2 regions of the Massilia sp. Se16.2.3 genome follow, and region 1 is predicted to be linked to the other one. Evidence: predicted binding sites of a transcription regulator. Region 1 holds the regulator's gene; the other holds the start of a gene.
What was found. The regulator HrcA, encoded in region 1, represses chaperone genes, less so after heat shock. The targets are predictions, from matches to a motif close to TTAGCACTCNNNNNNNNNGAGTGCTAA.
Positions count from the first base shown of each region.

Region 2: a site for HrcA is predicted at 1,987-2,013, ahead of rpoH (RNA polymerase sigma factor RpoH). Genes of this name have one in related genera too.

Region 1 covers NZ_CP050451.1:435,587-438,991, reverse strand. The annotation lists partial or broken gene G4G31_RS28810 (hypothetical protein) at 1-414, shown strand, start outside; gene G4G31_RS27965 (HAD hydrolase-like protein) at 440-883, shown strand; gene hrcA (heat-inducible transcriptional repressor HrcA) at 928-1,947, shown strand; gene fur (ferric iron uptake transcriptional regulator) at 2,099-2,533, opposite strand; gene G4G31_RS02075 (outer membrane protein assembly factor BamE) at 2,613-3,236, shown strand; gene dapB (4-hydroxy-tetrahydrodipicolinate reductase) at 3,244-3,405, shown strand, end outside.
Region 2 covers NZ_CP050451.1:1,906,764-1,910,168, forward strand. The annotation lists gene G4G31_RS08840 (sensor histidine kinase) at 1-814, opposite strand, end outside; gene rpoH (RNA polymerase sigma factor RpoH) at 974-1,864, opposite strand; partial or broken gene ftsX (permease-like cell division protein FtsX) at 2,332-3,253, opposite strand; gene G4G31_RS08855 (cell division ATP-binding protein FtsE) at 3,250-3,405, opposite strand, start outside.

The DNA.
Region 1 (3,405 bases):
GTGTTCCTCCGACGCGTCTTCGATGGCGCGCTTTCCATGACCGATTCGCACCGCCGCCGCTGGCCCAAGGCCGTCCTGTTCGACCTCGACGACACCCTGTGGCCGATCGCCCCCGTCATCGTGCAGGCCGAGCAGACCCTGTTTGCCTGGCTGGCCACGCACGCGCCGCGCGTGGCGCAACGCTTCTCCATCGATTCGCTGCGCCAGGCCAGGCTCGAGCTGCTGGCGCGCCGGCCCGAATTCCAGCTCGACCTGGGTGCGCTGCGCCGCGCCGGGCTGGTTGCCGCCTTTGAGCAGGCCGGCGAGGACGCCTCCAAGGTCGAATTGGCGATGGCGGTATTCTTCGCCGCCCGCAACGCCGTGATTCCCTACGACGACGTGCTGCCGGGCCTGTTGCGCCTGAAGGGCCGCGTGCTGCTGGGATCGATCACGAACGGCAATGCCGACCTGCAGACGATCGGGCTGGCCCACCATTTCCGGCCTCGGTCTCGGCGCCGCAGTTCGGCCGCGCGAAGCCGGATCCGGCCATTTTCCCGGAAGGCTGCGCGCGCCGGGCGTGGCACCTGGCGAAGCGGTGTATGTCGGCGACGACCTGCTGCTCGACGTCGAGGGCGCCGGGCGCGCCGGCATGCGCGCCGTGTGGATGAACCGGACCGCCAGCCGGCGCCACCGGAAGAGGGCGTGCAGCCGGACGCCATCGTCGGCGACTTCGACGAATTGCTCGACTGGCTGGAGCGCGAGCACGCTTGAGAGCGCCCAACAAGACGGCCAGGGCGAAGCGCGGCGGCGACGACAGTACGCCCGTACGGCAAGGAGCCGCTACGCGGCCATGGCCGTTTTGTTGAGTGCGCGGAGCCCACAGGGAGCGGACGAAGGTGCATAATATGTATGCAACCATTGCGCATATCGCATCTATCCTCTCGCCCCATGCAACTTGAACCCCGTGCCCAAACCCTGCTGAAAGCCCTGGTCGAGCGCTACATCGCCGACGGCCAACCGGTCGGGTCGCGTGCGCTCTCGAAAATCTCCGGCCTCGACCTGTCGCCGGCGACGATCCGCAACATCATGGCCGACCTCGAGGAAATGGGGTATGTCGCCAGCCCCCATACCTCGGCCGGCCGCGTGCCGACCCCGCGCGGCTACCGCCTCTTCGTCGACACCCTGCTCACGGTGCAGCAGCTCGACGAACACGGGGTCCATCAGCAGCAGATGCGGCTGCCCGCCCACCAGCCGCAGAAGGTGATCGCCAGTGCGGCGCAAATGCTGTCGTCGCTGACGCAATTTGCCGGCGTGGTACAGAGTCCGCGCCGCGAATCGGTATTTCAGCAGATCGAATTCTTGCGCCTGTCGGAAAAGCGCATCCTGCTCGTCATCGTCGACCCGCGCGGCGACGTCCAGAACCGCCTGCTGCTGACCGAGGTCGACTACACGCCGAGCCAGCTGATCCAGTCGGCCAATTACCTGAACCAGAACTTTGCCGGCCTCACCTTCGACGACGTCCGGCGCCGCCTCGCGGGCGAACTGAAGCAGCTGCGCGACGATATCGGCGGCCTGATGCAGACTGCGGTGGAAGCGGGCAGCGAAGCCATGGCCGACAACCACGACGACATGGTCATTTCAGGGGAGCGCAACCTGCTGTCGGTGTCCGACCTGTCGTCGAACATGAGTTCGCTGCGCCAGCTGTTCGAGATGTTCGAGCAAAAGACCGGCCTGATGCAGCTGCTCGATGTCTCGAGCAAGGCCGGCGGCGTGCAGATTTTTATTGGCGGCGAATCGAAGCTGGTGCCGATGGACGAGATGAGCGTGGTGACTGCGCCCTATGAGGTCAACGGCAAGATCGTCGGGACGCTCGGCGTGATCGGCCCGACGCGCATGGCCTACGAGCGGGTGATTCCAATTGTCGATATCACGGCCAAGCTGCTGTCGAATGCGTTGAGTCATCCGTAAGTGGGCACTCTGCGCCCACGCGGAACGGGAACATTGCGCAGTGCCAGCGTTCAGGTGGGTACGTCATTGAGGCCCCGCCTCAATGACCCCACCCTACGGTCAACAAAAAACGGCGCCCTCGGCGCCGTCCTTCATTGCACATCGAAACGCCTCAACCGCCGCTGCGATGCGGGCAAGCCGGCTTGATGCAATTGCCGTAGATCGCCAGCGCATGTTCGGCGATTTTAAAACCGCGCTCGCTCGCGACCCTGTTCTGGCGCGATTCGATTTCCTCGTCGAAGAATTCCTCGACATGTCCGCAGTCGAGGCAGACCAGGTGGTCGTGGTGCGAACCGGCGTTCAGTTCGTAGATGGCCTTGCCGGTCTCGAAGTGATTGCGGTTGAGCAGGCCGGCCTGTTCGAACTGGGTCAGCACCCGGTAAACCGTGGCCAGGCCGACGTCCATGTTCTCGGCCAGCAGGATCTTGTAGACGTCTTCCGCCGTCAGGTGCCGCACTTCGCTGTTCTGGAAAATTTCCAGGATTTTCAGGCGCGGCAAAGTGGCCTTCAGGCCGCTCGCCTTCAGGTCGGTGGGTTTGTTACTCATGTTTGTTACTCGTAGATGGGCGGAGTGCTTTATGATATAGCGTTTTGGAAGCTCCCGCTTAAACGTTTTGAGGTTACTTATGCGCGTCTTTGATGCCGTTGTTCATCGTTTCCATGCCCGCGCTGCGCTGGCCGCCGGCCTTGCATGCACGCTGCTGCTGTCGGGCTGTGCATCCTGGCGCAACCAGACCAAGCCGGCCGCGCCGGTGAGCACCGCCCCGGCCGCCGTGGAAGCCGATGCCAGCAAGTCGGCCGCGCTGGCCAATGCCGGTGCGCAGACGACCCAGGCCACCAAGCTGCAGAAATTCCTGTGGGTGTTCTCGCCGTATCGCCCGGACATCCAGCAAGGCAACTTCGTGTCGCAGGAAATGCTGGCGCAGCTGAAAGTCGGCCAGACCCGCGAGCAGGTACGCTTCCTGCTCGGCACGCCGCTGCTGATGGACATGTTCCACGCCGACCGCTGGGACTACCCGTTCTACCTGGCCCGCGGCAATGGCGAGCTGACCACCAGCCGCGTCACCGTCTATTTCAAGGGCGACGTGGTCGAACGCTTCGACGGCGCCAACCTGCCGACCGAACGCGAATACATCGAACGCATCGCCGGTCCGATCAAGTCGCTGAAAAAAGAAGACGCTGCCCAGCACACCAAGCCTGCCGCAGCCCCTTCGGTCGTCACCCCGGCGAACGGCCAACAAATCCAGTAAGCCAGTCATGAAGCAAATCAAAATCGCGGTTGCCGGCGCCAGCGGGCGCATGGGCCGCATGCTGGTCGAGGCGATCGCCGCCTCGCCCGACGTGCAACTGGCCGGCGCGCTCGACGTCGCGGGCTCCCCCTTCCTCGGCCAGGATGCCGGCGCGTTTGCCGGCCAGGTC
Region 2 (3,405 bases), 1.5 Mb from region 1:
GCAGCGCCATCGGCGGAATCGCGACGGCCTCCAGGCCCGGCTCGATGTCCATCGTGATGCGCAGGCGTTCGTCGAAGCGGTGCTTTTCCATGCCGAGGTAGGCCTCGACGGCCGCCAGTTCGTCCGCGAGCGGCACGGTGGCCGTCTGCCCGGCACGCAGGCTGTGGCGCATCATGCCGCCCAGCTGGCCGACCGCGCGCGCGGCGAGCTCTGGGTCGTGGAAGATCAGCGCGCGGATGCTGTTCAAGCTATTGAAGAAGAAGTGGGGATTGACCTGGGCCTGCAGGGCGCGCAGTTCGGCGTCCTTGACGCTGACCTCGAGCTGCAGCTTTTCCAGCTCGAAGCGCAGCGCGCGCCGCCGCGCCAGCATCGTCGAATAGCAGAGCGTCCAGACCGCGAACAGCGCGTACCACAGCAGGCAGAGTAAAAACAGCAGGCTTGGCGCCTCCGGATCGGCGAGCAAAGCCCCATGCCGGAACACCAGGTCGGACAGCGCCAGCACGCCGGTCTGCACCACGCTCAGGACCAGCAGGCCGCTGAGGATACCCTTGAGCGGTGGCGGGCCGTGGCGGTCGATCCAGCCGCGCCGGCGCAGGAACAGGCGCCAGCAGTGCGATACCAGCAGGCCGCTGACGATGCACATGAGCTTGGCGAGGACGAAGCGCAGGGCGGCCTCGCCGAAGTTGTTCAGGGTGGACAGGATGGCCACCAGGGCAAGGCCGCCCCAACCACTGAGTTGGAAAAGCCAGTAGTCGCGCGAGGAAGAGGTACTCAGCTCGGCGCCGCGGAAAGGGATGGTGCTCGGGCTATCCATGCATAAACGAGAACGTGTTCATTTATTCATGGTACTGCATTTGTTGCCGACAGAACAAAAATCGCGGGGCGGTGACGCTCCAAGCGCCCAATAAAAAACGGCGGCCCCTTGCGGAGTCGCCGTTCGGCGTTTGCCCAACGCCCGGTAAAAGCCTGATGCTTACACGTAGGCGGCCAGCGCGCCTTTCATTTTCTTCAGCGCCGCCGATTCGATCTGGCGGATGCGCTCGGCCGACACGCCGAATTCCTCGGCCAGCGTGTGCAGCGTGGCGCCTGAGCCGTCGTCGTTCGCCAGCCAGCGCGCTTCGACGATGCGGCGCGAACGCGGGTCGAGCTTGCCCAAGGCCGTTTCCAGGCCTTCGGACTGCAGGCGCGTGACCTGCTCGGCTTCCAGCACCCGGGTCGGTTCCTGCTGGTCCGACGACAGGTAGGCGATCGGCGAAAACTTGTCGTCTTCGTCGTCGGTCGGCGCTTCCAGCGCGATGTCGCGGCCCGACAGGCGGGTTTCCATCTCGATCACTTCTTCGCGCTTGACGTCGAGGAGCTTGGCGAGATCGTCCACCTGCGTCGGGGTCATCGCATCCAGGCCCACCTTGTTGCTGCGCAGGTTGAAGAACAGCTTGCGCTGGGCCTTGGTCGTGGCGACCTTCACAAGGCGCCAGTTCTTGAGGATGTACTCGTGCATCTCGGCCTTGATCCAGTGCATCGCGTACGATACCAGGCGCACGCCCTGGTTCGGGTCGAAACGCTTCACGGCCTTCATCAGGCCGATATTGCCTTCCTGGATCAGGTCGGCATGCGGCAGGCCGTAACCGAGGTAGCCACGCGCGATCGACACCACCAGGCGCAGGTGCGAGAGCACCAGTTTTTGCGCGGCATCAAGGTCGTTCGCTTCCCGCAGACGCTTCGCCAGCGAAACTTCTTCCTCATGGGACAGCATTGGCAGGCGGTTCACCGCGGAAATATACGCGTCGATGTTACCGAGATTGCCAGTGAAACCGAGTCCCAGAGCACGGCTGCCGGTTGGAACCAATGCGGATTGTGCGGACATGTTGTTTTCCTCGTAGAGTAATCTGTGCTGCGCCGGCACCCCGGCCGGGACAATCCCGACGGTGACCGCCCCATCTCGAAGCGGGCGCTCGCGATACCGTTTACATTCACTTGAACCATATATTAGCACTCTCACAGGGTGAGTGCTAGCGAGCCCCTGGCGACGGGCGGCTGTTTAAGTCTGGCTAAAGTATTGCGCTGAATCAGCTTTGTTCAGTCGCTATTGGATTCTCACTGTAGAGCGGAACAATGCGCGACTATTGATCTAAATCAAGCGTCTAGGGCGATAAATCACCTTAGGTCACAGCCTAAGTGGTCGCGACAGGCGCATTCTGTTAAATGCCGCACAGAGAGCAAAGTTCCGAATCGAGCGAGGCATCGTCCTACTTGTGCATTGCACGTTGACGCACAAAGCAGGACGGTTCAGGGAAATACTGGGAGGAAGGCAGCCAGTACTGCCTTTTGCACTTAATTCAAGCGCGCAAGATGGCGTTGCACAGACAGCAAGGCGCCGATCAGGCCGAGGCCGGCGCTGATGGCAAGCAAACCGGCGATTTCCAGGCCTCCCAGTGGTGCCAACTGGAATTCCGAGGCATACAGGCGTGCGAATTCGGCAATGGCCGCGTTCAACGGACGCAGGGCCAGCAGCACCGCGCCCAGCGCCACCGCGCCGGCGCAGATGCCGAGCAGGGCGCCCGTATAGTAGAACGGGCGGTGGATGAAGTTGTCGGTTGCGCCCAGCAGTTTCGACACGGCGATTTCCTCGCGCTGGGTCAGCACCTGCAGGCGGATCGTGTTGAACACGACGGCAATCACCACCACGCCCAGCGTGATCGCCAGCAGCAGCAGGGCCAGGCGCAGGATGCCCAGCAAGGCGGCCAGGCGTTTCACCCATGCGGAGTCGACTTGTACCGTATCGACACTGGGCAGGGCGCCCATCTGCTCGACGATGCTGTCGATGCGCGCCGCGTCCGCCGTACTGGAAAAGCCCTCGAGCTTCATTACATAGCTGTCCGGAAGCGGGTTGTCGCCCAAGGTGTCGAGCGCCGCCGACAGGCCGCTGCGTTCCTTCAGGTCTTCGAGCGCGCGCTCGCGCGGCACGAAGGCGATGCGGGCGTGGCTGCCCTGCAGGATCTGGCGCAGCTGGGGCTCGATTGCCTGCGCGTCCTCGCGCGAAGCGCCCGGCTTGACGAACAGGCTGATCTCGGGGTCCACCGACAGCTGCTCGGACATCGGCCGCACGTTGTCGAGCAGGGTGATGCCGGCGAAGGGCAGGGCCAGGGCCACCGCCACCACCAGCACGTTGAACAGGAAACTGCCCGGCGCCTTGCGCACATGGGCCAGGGGCCGCGCCGAGGGCGAAGCGGTGTTGGCGGATCCAGGGGCTCATGCCGCACCTCCCTCGGAGGCGGGCGCATGGCCGGCATCGGCTCGGGCGTCGACGCGGCCGGCATCGACGAGTTGCCCATGTTCCAGCCGGATCACGCGTGCGGCGCCGTCGAGCACCTGCTCGTCGTGGGTCGAGATGACGCAGGTGACGCC